4 regions of the Phreatobacter stygius genome follow, and region 2 is predicted to be linked to each of the others. Evidence: predicted binding sites of a transcription regulator. Region 2 holds the regulator's gene; each other region holds the start of a gene.
What was found. The regulator PhoB, encoded in region 2, activates phosphate uptake and scavenging genes when phosphate is short. The targets are predictions, from matches to a motif close to TGTCATNNANCTGTCAT.
Positions count from the first base shown of each region.

Region 1: phnG (phosphonate C-P lyase system protein PhnG) is a predicted target of PhoB. The motif match lies at 1,982-1,998, and genes of this name have one in related genera.
Region 3: E8M01_RS04315 (UDP-2,3-diacylglucosamine diphosphatase) is a predicted target of PhoB. The motif match lies at 1,065-1,081, and genes of this name have one in related genera.
Region 4: E8M01_RS10695 (DUF2794 domain-containing protein) is a predicted target of PhoB. The motif match lies at 2,073-2,089, and genes of this name have one in related genera.

Region 1 is NZ_CP039690.1:1,414,007-1,417,208, forward strand. It holds gene phnE (phosphonate ABC transporter, permease protein PhnE) at 1-250, shown strand, start outside; gene phnE (phosphonate ABC transporter, permease protein PhnE) at 247-1,128, shown strand; gene phnF (phosphonate metabolism transcriptional regulator PhnF) at 1,137-1,871, opposite strand; gene phnG (phosphonate C-P lyase system protein PhnG) at 2,021-2,500, shown strand; gene phnH (phosphonate C-P lyase system protein PhnH) at 2,500-3,087, shown strand; gene E8M01_RS06500 (carbon-phosphorus lyase complex subunit) at 3,089-3,202, shown strand, end outside.
Region 2 is NZ_CP039690.1:1,187,202-1,190,403, forward strand. It holds gene E8M01_RS05525 (flavin-containing monooxygenase) at 1-802, shown strand, start outside; gene phoB (phosphate regulon transcriptional regulator PhoB) at 833-1,534, opposite strand; gene phoU (phosphate signaling complex protein PhoU) at 1,553-2,260, opposite strand; gene E8M01_RS05540 (ATP-binding protein) at 2,427-3,202, opposite strand, start outside.
Region 3 is NZ_CP039690.1:921,414-924,615, reverse strand. It holds gene E8M01_RS04325 (M3 family oligoendopeptidase) at 1-134, opposite strand, end outside; gene E8M01_RS04320 (class I SAM-dependent methyltransferase) at 278-955, opposite strand; gene E8M01_RS04315 (UDP-2,3-diacylglucosamine diphosphatase) at 1,209-2,033, shown strand; gene E8M01_RS04310 (glycosyltransferase family 4 protein) at 2,033-3,052, shown strand; gene E8M01_RS04305 (sigma-54-dependent transcriptional regulator) at 3,156-3,202, shown strand, end outside.
Region 4 is NZ_CP039690.1:2,329,355-2,332,556, forward strand. It holds gene E8M01_RS10675 (cytosine deaminase) at 1-19, opposite strand, end outside; tRNA gene E8M01_RS10680 (tRNA-Gly) at 352-426, shown strand; gene E8M01_RS10685 (hypothetical protein) at 471-668, shown strand; gene E8M01_RS10690 (hypothetical protein) at 783-1,511, opposite strand; gene E8M01_RS10695 (DUF2794 domain-containing protein) at 1,687-2,004, opposite strand; gene E8M01_RS10700 (hypothetical protein) at 2,224-2,799, opposite strand; gene E8M01_RS10705 (ABC transporter ATP-binding protein/permease) at 2,840-3,202, opposite strand, start outside.

The DNA.
Region 1 (3,202 bases), 230 kb from region 2:
GGTGCCGCAGGTCCTGTCGAATTTTGTCAGCTACGCGCTGCTGCGCTTCGAGGTGAATGTCCGCGGCGCCGCGGTCATGGGCTTTGTCGGCGCCGGCGGCATTGGCCAGGACCTGATCGAGGCGATCCGGAAATTCTACTATCCCGATGTCTCGGCGATCCTGGTGCTGATCATCCTGACCGTCATGATCATCGACCTCGGCACCGAGCGCGTCCGCCATGCGCTGATCGGCATGGAGAACCGGCCATGACCGCCAATGCCCTGCATCCCGTGGTCGCCGAGGCGCGCGCCCGCGAGGCCGAATTGCGGACCCGCTACCCGGCCGTCTTCACCGCCTCGCTCGGCCATCGCGTCAAGGTCGTCGGGACGCTTGCCGCTTTCGCCGCGCTGCTGCTCTTCGGCCTCGTCCAGCTCGAGTTTTCCCTGCCGAAAATGCTCTTCGGCCTCGGCAAGCTCGCCGAATTCCTCTGGCGCATGATCCCGCCCTCGACCGGCAGCTGGGCGAAGTTCCTGATCTACCTGCATGCCCTCGCGGAGACCGTGGCGATCGCCTTCCTCGGTGTCATGGCGGCGGCCCTGCTCGCCTTTCCTTTCGGCTTTCTCGCCGCCAAGAACGTCATCCCCAATGCGATCGTTCACTTCCTGTCGCGACGCTTTCTCGACACCATCCGGGGTGTCGACGAGCTGATCTGGGCCTTGATCTGGGTCAGTGTGGTTGGCCTTGGCCCCTTCGCCGGCGTGCTGGCGCTGGTCACCGCCAATTTCGGCACGTTCGGCAAGCTGTTTTCCGAAGCCGTCGAGGCGGCCGACCGCAAGGCCGTCGAGGGCGTCGCTTCGGTTGGCGGCAGCAGGCTCGACGGCATGCGTTTCGGCCTGTTGCCGCAGATCCTGCCGGTCATCGGCAGCCAGGTGCTCTATTATTTCGAGAGCAATACCCGCTCGGCCACCATTATCGGCATTGTCGGCGCCGGCGGCATCGGCCTGCATCTGGCCGAACAGATCCGCGTGCTGGAATATCAGCACGTCTCGGCCCTGATCCTGATGATCCTGCTGACCGTCGTGGCGATCGATCTGGTCTCCACCCGCCTGCGTCACGCACTGATCGGCGACAGCGCCAGCCGGCGCTGATCCTTGGCTCAACTGCCGACCGTGATGCGCACGCGGTCGGCGGAGAAATGCGACCGGGCCCATTGGATCGGCACGCCGTCGCGGTCGACGTTGAGACTTTCCACCACCAGGATCGGCCGGCCGGCCGCCACTTCCAGCCGTTCGACATCGGTCGCATCGGCAATCGCCGCGCCGACATGGGTGGTCGCCCGGCGATAGTCCGGCACGCCGCAGGCGGCGAGCGCGGCCGAGATCGAACCGGTCGCGGCATAGACCTCCGGCACGCCGGCGAAACGCGGCAGCGGAAAAGCGATGATGGCCCAGGAGATCGGCACGCGATCGGCGAAATGGGCGCTGTCGATGACGACGACCGGATCCTCGGGCGACAGCCCCAGCGCATCGGCCATTGCAATGGTGGCGCCACCGATCCGATGACCGATCAACCGGCCCGCCGGTTCGCGCGCCTGGCCCAGCACGATCTCGGAAAAGCGCGTGCGCGCGCCGATCGGATAGGTCAAGGGTTTCGCCTCGACATAGGTGCCGGAGCCTTGCGTCACCCGCACCAGCCCCTTCTCCACCAGCGATTTCAACGCCTGTCGGACGGTATGCCGGTTGACGCCGAACCGCTCCGACAGCGCGGCCTCGGTTGGCATGCGCGACCCCGGCGGCAGCCCGCCACCGACAATATCGGCCTCCATCGCCTCGGCGATCTGCCGCCAGACCGTCACACCGCCGCCGCGTGCCAGCATCGCTCGCCTCGTCATTCGCCTGTCATGCCCCCGGTGGGAAATGCGCCGCGCGCCGGAGCGCCACCTGAGCACCTTTGATGCGATCGTCGATATCACGCCGAGACGGCTTGATCATCAGGGTCCCTTGTCATAAAAGTATAATCATCTAGATGAATATACAACTCATGATCAAAGCAGTGACCGACACCGATTCCAGATCCGACACCAGCCAGGCCGCCCGCAAGACCGCCATGGCCATCACCGCGCGCGCCACATCAGCCGAACTGGCGCTGATCGAGACCGCGATCGCGCCCATGCCGGCGGTCCGGACGCTGCGAGCGCCCGAGATCGGCCTCGTCATGGTGCGCGGCCGGATCGGCGGCGACGGCGCGCCGTTCAATCTCGGCGAGGCGACCGTCACCCGCGCCGCCGTTGCGCTGCCGAGCGGCGAGATCGGTTTCGGCCACGTGCTCGGGCGCGACGGCGAGAAGGCCCGGCTGGCCGCGCTTGCCGATGCGCTCTGGCAGAACCAAACCCACCGTGCCGCGGTGGAAGCCGTGCTCCAGCCGGTGCGCGAGCGCCTGGCAACCGAGAAGACCCTGAAGGCCGAACGCACCGCCGCGACCCGCGTCGACTTCTTCACCATGGTGCGGGGAGACAATTGATGGCCATCGCCCTGGCTTATGCCGATCCGGTGCACGAGGCACAGCAGGCCTTTCGCGCCGTGATGAACGCGCTTGCCCGGCCCGGCACGGTCCAGCCGGTCGCCGGCCTCGCCGAGGCGCCGGCTCCGCTTGATCCGGTTGCCGCCGCCGTGCTTCTGGCGCTGGCCGATTTCGAGACCTCGGTCTTCCTGGACCGGCCGGCGTCAACCGACGATGTCAGGACCTACCTGACCTTCCACAGCGGCGCCAGGCTGGCCCAGGACCCCGCGCAGGCCGCCTTCGCCGTCATCGCTGATCCGCTGGCTCTCGCCGACCTTTCGAGCTTCGCACTCGGCACCGATGCCTATCCGGATCGTTCGACCACCCTGATCCTGCAAGTGCCGAGCCTGACCGAAGGCCGCTCCTTCAGGCTCGAGGGTCCGGGCATCAAGGGTTCGGCCAAGCTGACGGTCACCGGCCTGCCCGCCGACATCACCGCGCGCCTGGCCGCAAACCACGCGCTGTTCCCGCGCGGCGTCGACCTGGTGCTGGCGGCCCCCACCGGCGTGGCCGCCCTGCCGCGCACCACCCGCATCAGCGAGGCCTGACATGTATGTGGCAGTCAAAGGCGGCGAACGCGCCATCGACAATGCGCACACGCTGCTCGCCCATGCCAGGCGCGGCGATCCGGCCATTGCCGAAGTCGTCCCGGCGCAGATCCGC
Region 2 (3,202 bases):
GAACGCCGCGATCTTCAGCGGCAAGCGCGTGCTGATCGTCGGCATGGGCAATACCGGCTGCGACATCGCGGTCGATGCCGTTCATCGCGCCTCGAAAGTCTTGTGGTCGGTGCGCAGCGGCAATCATTTCGCCCCGAAATTCCTCCGCGGCAAGCCGGCGGACGAGGCCAATCACAAGGCGAAACTTGTGCTGCCGCGCCGGCTTCGCTCGATCCTGCACGAGGCGGTGCTGCGGTTTGTTGTCGGCTCACCGGAAGATTTCGGGCTGCCGCGCCCGGCGCACCGGCTTTACGATCGCACCCCGGTGGTCAATTCGCTGGTGCTGCAGCACCTCGGCCAGGGCGACATCGCCGTCCGGCCGCCGATCGAGGAGCTCGACGGCAACCGTGTCATCTTCACCGACGGCCAGACCGACGAGGTCGATCTCGTGCTGCTGGCCACCGGCTATCGGATCACCTTCCCGTTCCTGGACGAGGCCGGGCTGATACGCGAACTGAACTGGAAGGCGCCGGCGCCGCACCTGCACCTGAACATCTTCCCGCCCACCGATAACAACCTGTTCGTCGTCGGCATGATCGAAGGCGCGGGCATCGGCTGGCCCGGGCGCGACCTGCAGGCGAAGATCGTCGCGGCCTATCTGGCGGCCCGCAAGGACGCACCCGACAAGGCCCAGTCCTTCCGCCGGGAGATCAAGCGCCATTGCGCCGCGCCCCGCCCTCGGGATGCCGGCCCCCATGGCATCTTCATCGATTTTGTCGATTACAAGCGCGTGCTCGGCAAGGGGATCGAGCGGTTGAGCTGACCTCTTTCGGCCGCCCGACGGCGGCCGGCCTCAGGCCGCGCCGGCGAAACGCTCGTTGAACGCATAACCGGAGCCGCGCACGGTGCGAATCGGGTCGGCCTCGCGGCCACGCTTCACCGCCTTGCGCAGGCGTCCGATATGGACGTCGACAGTGCGCTCGTCGATATAAACGTCGCGGCCCCAGACGCCGTCGAGCAATTGCTCACGGGTATAGACGCGCCCCGGCGACTGCATGAGGAATTCCAGCAGGCGGAACTCGGTCGGGCCCAGCGTGATCTCGCGGCCCGAGCGGTGTACCCGGCGCGTCTCGCGGTCGAGTTCGATATCACCTGACTTCAGCAGGCTCGACAGATGCTCGGGCTTGGCCCGGCGGAGCAGCGCCCGGATCCGCGCCAGAAGCTCGGGCACCGAGAACGGCTTCACCACATAGTCGTCGGCGCCGGTGGCAAGCCCGCGCACGCGCTCGCCTTCCTCGCCGCGTGCGGTGAGCATGATCACCGGCAGGCGCTCGGTCTCGGCGCGCAGCCGGATGCGCCGGCAGAGCTCGATGCCCGACAGCCCCGGCAGCATCCAGTCGAGCAGCATCAGATCGGGGACCGCCTCGCGCAGACGCACCTCGGCCTCGTCGCCGCGCATCACCGTTTCGACGCGGTAGCCTTCGGCTTCGAGATTGTAGCGGAGGAGAACGGTGATCGGCTCTTCGTCCTCGACCACCATGATGCGTGCGATCATGAGAAAATCCTTCGCAGGTTAAGTTCCGGCCGCGACGATCGTCGTGGTGTCGAGCTTCGGCCGCTCTTCGGCGAGCGTCGTGCCATTGACCACGTAGTAGATCGTCTCGGCGATATTGGTGGCGTGGTCACCGATGCGCTCAAGGTTCTTGGCGCAGAACAGGAGATGCGTGCAGGCGCCAATATTGCGCGGGTCCTCGAGCATGTAGGTCAAGAGCTCGCGGAACAACGAATTGTAGAGGGCATCGATATCGCCGTCGGATTTCCACACTTCCAGGGCGGCCGCGACGTCGCGCTGCGAAAACGCGTCGAGCACTTCCTTGATCCGCTCGAGCGCGAGCCGGGCCATGGCGTCGAAACCACCGGTCACCTTGGGCAACGGCAACGAGCCGTTGATGGCGATGACCCGCTTGGCGATGTTCTTGGCGAGATCGGCAATGCGCTCCAGGTCGGCGGCGATGCGCAGGGCGCCGACAATCTCGCGCAGGTCGATCGCCATCGGCTGGCGCCTGGCGATCACCAGGATGCCGACCTCCTCGATCTCGCGCTGCATGGCGTCGATGGTCGGATCGGCGGCGCGCACCGTCGAGGCAAGCGCGACATCGCCGCGGATCAGCGCATCGATGGCGCCAACGATCTGTTTCTCGGTGAGTCCGCCCATTTCGGCGACGCGCTGCGCCAAGCCCTTCAGCTCGTTCTCGAATGCGCTGACGATGTGCTCGGTCATGCAGGTCTCCTGGGTGGGGCTGGCAAAGGGGGCTTTTCCCTACCCTGATATGACGACGGTTCTATGCTTGGGACGTGACACATCAATGACGATGAATCACACAATGCTTCAATTGCTTAGATGAGATGCGACAAGACCGCCGGCAAGCACCCGATGGCCGACTCGGCTATTCCGCCGCGGGCGGCACGCGGCGGGCCGGCATTTCGGCGACCGGCGCCTCGCCTTGTTCGGCCGCCGCCGCGGCGGCGGTCTCCAGGCGAACCGTGAAGGTCGCGCCGTCGCGTCCCTCGCTTTCGATCGCCAGGCGGCCACGATGGCGCTTGACGATATGTTTGACCAGCGCCAGGCCAAGGCCGGTGCCGCCCTTCTCGCGGCTCGACGCCACATCGACGCGATAGAAGCGTTCGGTCAGGCGCGGCAGATGTTCGGCCGGGATGCCCGGCCCGTGGTCGCGCACCGCGACCACCGCCTCGTCGCGCCGCTTGCCGCGCGGCTCGCGCTTCAGCGTGATCTCCACCGTCTTGCCCTCGGCGCCATATTTGATGGCGTTCTGGACCAGGTTCTCAAACAGCCGGAACAGCTCGTCCTGGTCGCCCGAGACCACCAGCGAAGGTTCGGCCGCCTCCACGCCGACGCTGACGCCGAGCGTTTGGGCATAAGGGCCGAGGCTGTCGCGCACCTGGCCGAGCAGCGGCACCAGGTCGATCAGCGCCACCGGCCGGACATGTTCGTTCAATTCGACCCGCGACAGCGACAGGAGGTCGTCGATCAGCCGTGCCATGCGATTGGCCTGGGCCAGCATGATCGCCAGGAACCGCTCGCGCGCCGCCGGATCGTTTTTCGCCGGCCCCTGGATGGTCTCGACGAAACCCACGACGGAGGCGAGCGGCGTCCTGAGCTCATGGCTCGCATTGGCGACGAAATCGGCGCGCAGACGCTCCA
Region 3 (3,202 bases), 270 kb from region 2:
CCGCGGACCGCCGGCGCATCCATCGCCGGGTAGAGCGCGCTCAGGTCCCATTGCGGCAGGGTGCCCAGCGCAGCCTCGGCCTTGGCGCGTGCCGCCGCGCTTTTCGACGCGGCAGCCTGGAACAATGGGCGCATGGGACAAGCTCCGTCGGATCAGACACGGATGTCCCGTATGGTCGGAACTGTCAGCGCGATCAATGCGGCGGTTCGCCCGAGGCCGAGAGAACCGCCGCGGCGTTGCCCTGGGGCAACGCTCGGCGCGGCCGCTCGGCGCGCTGTCAGCCCGCCGCTCTCTGTCGCTCGGCGGCGGCGCCGGCCTCGGTCTTGCGAAAGCGCACCAGCGAATAGACGCCGAGCGGCCCAACGCGCCGGCGCTCGATCACCTGCGCGCCGCCATGATTGTCGGCCCAGGCCTGCAAACGGCCAAACGGGAATTCCGGACGCAGCCCGAAGGTATGGGCGTGCTTGGAGAACCAGCGCTCGATCGCGGCCGCGACGCCGCGTTCGGAATAGAGGTGGTTGACCAGGATGATCTCGGCGCCCGGCTTGGCGACGCGGGTGCATTCGTCGAGCACGCGTTCCGGTTTCTCGACCAGCGTGATGACGAACTGGGCGACCACGCAATCGAAGGTATCGTCGGGAAAGGTCAGGTCATGCGCGTCCATGACCTGCACATCCCTGACATGCGGGAAGGCGCCGCTGGTCATGCGCTCGCGCGCCTTGGCGACCATTGGCCCGGACAGGTCGATGCCGGTGATCTCGGTGGTGGCGTCGTAATCGGAGAACGACAGGCCGGTGCCGACGCCGACCTCCAGGATCTTGCCGCCGACCTGGCGGGCGGCCTGGGCCGCGGCGCGCCGGCCCTGCTCGAACACCGGGCCGCACACCGCGTCATAGATCGGCGCCCAGCGTGCATAGGCTTTCTCCATCGTTTCGCGATCGAGATCTCCTGCCATGGTGCGCTCCTCAAGCTGTTCTGGATCGGGTCGATCCGACGGCGAAGGCCAGGTCGGTGCTTGCGGCCGACTCAAGCGGTGATGATCGGCGCAGCGCTAGCAAGGCCATGCGACAGTCTCGCGACATGCGCCAGCTACCCTGCGCCGGGGCCTCGCGGGCGGCCGCGGGGAAGGTCCTTGTCGCGCAGTGTCACAAAAGCTCTACGGGAATCTGTTTCCTGTGCCCGGCGGCTTGAAGAGCGGGATCGAGGCAATGGCGGAGAAGCGTTACCGGGCGATGTTCATTTCCGACGTGCATCTCGGCGCGCGTGGATCGCAGACCCGGCTGCTGCTCGACTTCCTGCGCTACAACGATGCCGACGTGATCTATCTCGTCGGCGACATCATCGACGGCTGGCAGCTGCGCCGCGGCTGGCACTGGCCGCAATCGCACAATGACGTGGTGCAGAAGCTGCTGCGCAAGGTGCGCAAGGGCTCGCAGATCATCTATCTGCCGGGCAATCACGACGAATTCCTGCGCGACTATTTCGGCACCCATTTCGGTGGCATCGAGGTGATGGACGAGACCATCTACACCTCAGCTGATGGCAAGCGCTTCCTGGTCATCCACGGCGACGCCTTCGACGTGGTGGTGATGCATGCGCGCTGGCTCGCCCATCTCGGCGACTGGGCCTATGACGCCGCGATCTACCTCAACCGATGGTTCAACCTGATCCGCCGCAAGATGGGGCTGACCTATTGGTCGCTGTCGGCCTGGGCCAAGCTGAAGGTCAAGAGGGCGGTCAATTTCATCGGCGCCTTCGAGGAGGCGCTGGCCAGCGAAGCCAGGCGTCAGAAAGTCGACGGCGTGATCTGCGGCCACATCCATCATGCCGCGATCCACGACCAGTTCGGCATCCGCTACATGAATTGCGGCGACTGGGTCGAGAGCTGCTCGGCGCTGGTGGAGACCTATGACGGGCGGTTCGAAATCGTCCGCTGGACCGAGGTTCTGCCCGAGACCGCGCCGGCCGAAGACCACGATGCCGAGCCGGAGCTCGTGCTGCCGCTGCCTGACGGCCGCAAGGTTGCCGCCTGATGCGGCTGGCGATCGCAACCGACGCCTGGTCGCCTCAGATCAACGGCGTGGTGCGCTCGCTCCAGGAGACCGCCGCTGCGCTGCCGGGTTTCGGCGTCGCCGCCCATTTCGTCACGGCCGAGGGCTTGCCGAGCCTGCCGCTGCCGACCTATCCGGACATCCGCCTGGCGATCATGGCGGGTCCGGCGATCGCCCGGCGCCTCGACGAGATCCGCCCCGATGCCGTGCATATCGCCACCGAGGGCACGATCGGCCATGCGGTCCGGCGCTGGTGCCTGACGCGCCAGCTGCCGTTCACCACCAGCTACCACACCCGCTATCCCGATTATGTCCGGGCGCGGGCGCCGATCCCGGAGGCCTGGACCTATGCCTGGCTGCGCCATTTCCACGGGCCCGCGCGGCGCACCATGGTGCCGACCGAGACCATGCGGCAGGAACTGTCGCGCTGGGGTTTCGCCAACCTGTCGCTCTGGGCGCGCGGGGTCGACACGCAATTGTTCCGGCCGCGTCCGGCGGTGACGCTGGACTATCCGCGGCCGATCATGCTCAGCGTCGGGCGGCTGGCGGTCGAGAAGAACATCGAGGCCTTCCTGGCGCTCGACCTGCCCGGCACCAAGCTGGTGGTCGGCGACGGGCCGCAGCGCGCCGAGCTCGAACGGCGCTTTCCGGACGCGGTCTTTCTCGGCTCCCGGACCGGCGAGGCGCTGGCCCAGATCTATGCCGGCGCCGACGTCTTCGTCTTCACCAGCCGCACCGACACCTATGGCAATGTCATGCAGGAGGCGCTGGCGAGCGGCCTGCCGGTCGCGGCCTTCCCGGTTCCCGGGCCGATCGACGTGGTCGGCGACCCCGTGATTGCCTGTCTCGACGAAGACCTGGCCAAGGCCATCAGGACCGCGCTGACGCTCGACCCGGGACGTTGCCGCGCGGCAGCCGAAGCAAGGTCGTGGTCGGCAGCCGCGCGGCAATTCGCCGAGGCGCTCTGCCCGTTCGGTGCGATCCGATCCCGCGCGGCATGATCCTGCAACATTGCGGCGGTTACTGAGCGTTAACTCGACCTTAATGGCGGGTCTTCACCCTTTCCCGAATCGAGACATCGCATCCGGAAGGCCGTGCCGTCCCATGACCACCATCCTCATTTGCGACGACGATCCCGTTCAGCGCCGCCT
Region 4 (3,202 bases), 1.1 Mb from region 2:
AGGCAAAACCGAGACCCATGCAATTCTCCTGCGCGCAATCTGTTTGCGTGGCCCTGCCGCTATGCGTCAGCCTGAATCGGCGGCGGCGCATCGGTGGGCGCTGCAATAGATCACGAGGCGTGCGCGGGAGGCCAGAGCCGCGGTGGAATGGAGGTGCTGCGCCGCGGCCGGCAGCGCCGGATTTGCCGCCGGCTGGCGGTTCGAAGCACCTCTGGCCGGCATCAAACGGCCGCGAACCGCGCCAAGATCCACAGTCGTGGAAAAAAGTGTCACGGGACCATTGCAATCCTCGGCGTCCTTTGGCATAGAACCGCCCTCTTCGATGCTTCGGCGGTCGAGAGACAAATTGATGCGGGAGTAGCTCAGGGGTAGAGCACAACCTTGCCAAGGTTGGGGTCGAGGGTTCGAATCCCTTCTCCCGCTCCAATTTGTCTCTTCATAGCCGCCGCCCGAACTTCCGGAGAATTCCCATGACATACGGATCCGTGAAGTCGTTCATGCGCGCGATCGACATCGATTTCCTGCGCGTCGACGGTGCTGCCGAAACCGCCCGCTTCTTCGTGCCGAACCCCGGCCGCCGCATCGAGATCGCACCGCGCGGCGTCACCGTGACCCGCCGCACCGTCAAGCCGCGCTCGCGGGTGAAGCGCTTCATCCGCATTTCCTGAGAGCGGACAGGGCGACCCAGGTCGTCATTTCAACCACATCAGAACGCCGCTGCCGCCGCCACGGCGCACCGGACCATGCCGGCATGGCTCGCCATGGACCGCTTGCTGCGACCGTCAGGTGGCCGGTTCGAAGGCGAGGCCGTCGCCGACGCGGTCGATGGTGAGCGGGCTGCGGTCGCGCAACATGCTGTTGCGCTTGACGACCGTGTCGGTGTCGATCCGGCCGGTCGTGCGCTGTACCCGGCCGGTCAGGTAGTTGATGCTGATGCCGCTGGTCTGGCCGCTGTTGCGCATCGTCGTGTCCCGGTCGTAACCGATTACCCGCAAGCTGCCGCCCTGGTAACGCAACGTATAGGTCGTCGACGAGAGCTCCCAGGACCCGGCGCTTGAAAACATGCCGAGACGGACCTTCACGACGCCGCGTGCGACGGTGACGGCATTGTCGCCGAGGGGATCCTCGAGGGTCGGCGCATCGCGGCGCGGGATCAGGTTATGGTTCTGCAAGGCCAGGTCGAAACCGCCGCCGGCCTTGCCGAGCGCCAGCGCGAGGATCCGCGGATTGGTGTTGAAGCGTTTTTCGCCGAGCCCGGAATTGGTCAGGATATTGACCGGGTCGTCCTGGCGCAGGACCAGCACCAGATCCGCGATGCCGTCACCGTTGAGGTCGCCGCGCCGGCTCTGCTCCAGGCGCCAGCCCGGCGGCACGAAGCCGTCCGGGGCGGCGGCCTGTTTCGCCAGCTGCGGATAGGTCACGGGCGGAATCACCAGATCGTCGCCGCAGGCCACGGCGATCGGCTGGACGATCACGGCGAGGACGCAGGACAGGGCCTTGAAGTGATGCATGGCAAGCCTTTTGAAGACGGCGGTCGGGACAGGCCATAGGACCCGCCGGTTACGGCGATATGGCGCGGCCGGGCGCGTGGTTTCGACGCCCCATGCAGGGCGCAGGCAACTGCCCCCGCCCCGGATCATCAGAGCCCAGGCCGGCTTTCTCCGGCCTGGCTCCGGACCGCAAAGCTTATTGTACGGCCCTCAGCGGCTTTTCGAGCGCCGCCAGCACGCGCCTGAGCTCATGGCCGCGCTTCAGGATGAGGCCGGTCGCGGCGATCACCGAATAGGCGCCCTGGCGCGCCGCCAGCTTCGGATCCTTGACGATCCGGTAGAGCGGCACCTCGGAGGCGCGGCGGAAAATCGAGAACACCGCCTTGTCCTTGAGGAAATCGATCGCGTAGTCGCGCCATTCGCCGGCAGCCACCATGCGTCCATAGAGGTTCAGGATGTCGTCCAGTTCGCGCCGGTCGAAGGCTATGCGCGAGGTGGAGGCACCGGCGTTCATGGGAACGACAGTGCCCTGCAAACTCGTCTCGGCATCGGACATGAGGCTCCTTCCAGCGCTCCATCTCGCGTCACGAAGCAGTCATGATCTGCCTCGCGCGCGAGCTTGGCAAGCCGGGGCGGGCCCAAAGGCTGGTCCGATCGGGCGAGCCATGCCGTACCCGCCGGCCTCGGACGGGTGGCCGGCCGCTACCGGATCGCCCGTCTCAGACCGCTGTCGTCAGGCTGGCTGGGCCGTGCGCTCGAACAGCGGCAAGGTCTTGAACTGGCCCTTGGGCGCAAGGATGCCCTCGGCCACCAGCTGGTCATGCACACCCTTCGCCTTGTCATAGGCATAAGAGCCTTCATAGAAGGCGATGGTGCCGCCGGCGCGGGTCTGGCCGGCCAGCAGTTTCACCATCTGATAGTCGGTGAGGCCGCCATACTCATCGTTCTTCTCGGTGCGGAATTCGCCGACATGGAACAGGGTGACCACGTCGAACACCGGCAGGAGCCGCGCGTCGAGCTGGTAGATGTCGCCGAAATAGGCCTTGTAGCCCCAGCCGAGCTCGGGGTTCTCGGTGATCATCGTCTCATAGGTGCGGATCTCGCCGGGTGACGCGGTAATGCCGAGAATGGCATTGTTCAGCCCCTTTTCGACATTGTGCAGGCCGAGCAGGTGGTGACCGCCAGTGCCGAAATGGAAGATCGCCTTGCCCCGGGTTTCGGTCTCTTCCAGCCAGTCGCAGAAATGCGCGTCGCAGGGACATTCCTTCACGCGAAGGTCCCAGAAGTGATCCCAGATATGCAGCGTCATCGATAGCTCCTCGGGCGCCGCGCCAAAGCGGCGTTGGATGTCAGGGGATGGGTTCGGGTGATCGGGTCTCGAGCGGGATGGAGGTCAGCCTGGCGCCGCGCTCGCCGCGCGTCAGCACCAGCTTGCGGTCGTGCAGCGCCTCCAGGCCCGGGCGCAGGCCGACGCTGATCAGGGTCGAGCCGTCGAGGGCCGCGGCCAGCACCGCCATCAGCCGGGCTTCGCCCGGTTCGTCGAGCGCGCTGGTTGCGCCGTCGAGAATGACCAGGTCGGGCTTCTGGACCAGGAGCCGCGCCACGGCGAGGCGCTGGCGCTCGCCATTGGACAGGATCTGCTCCCAGCGCTCGGCCTCGCCGAGCCGGGCCTCGAGATAGCCGAGGCCGACCTGGACCAGCGCCTCGCTCAG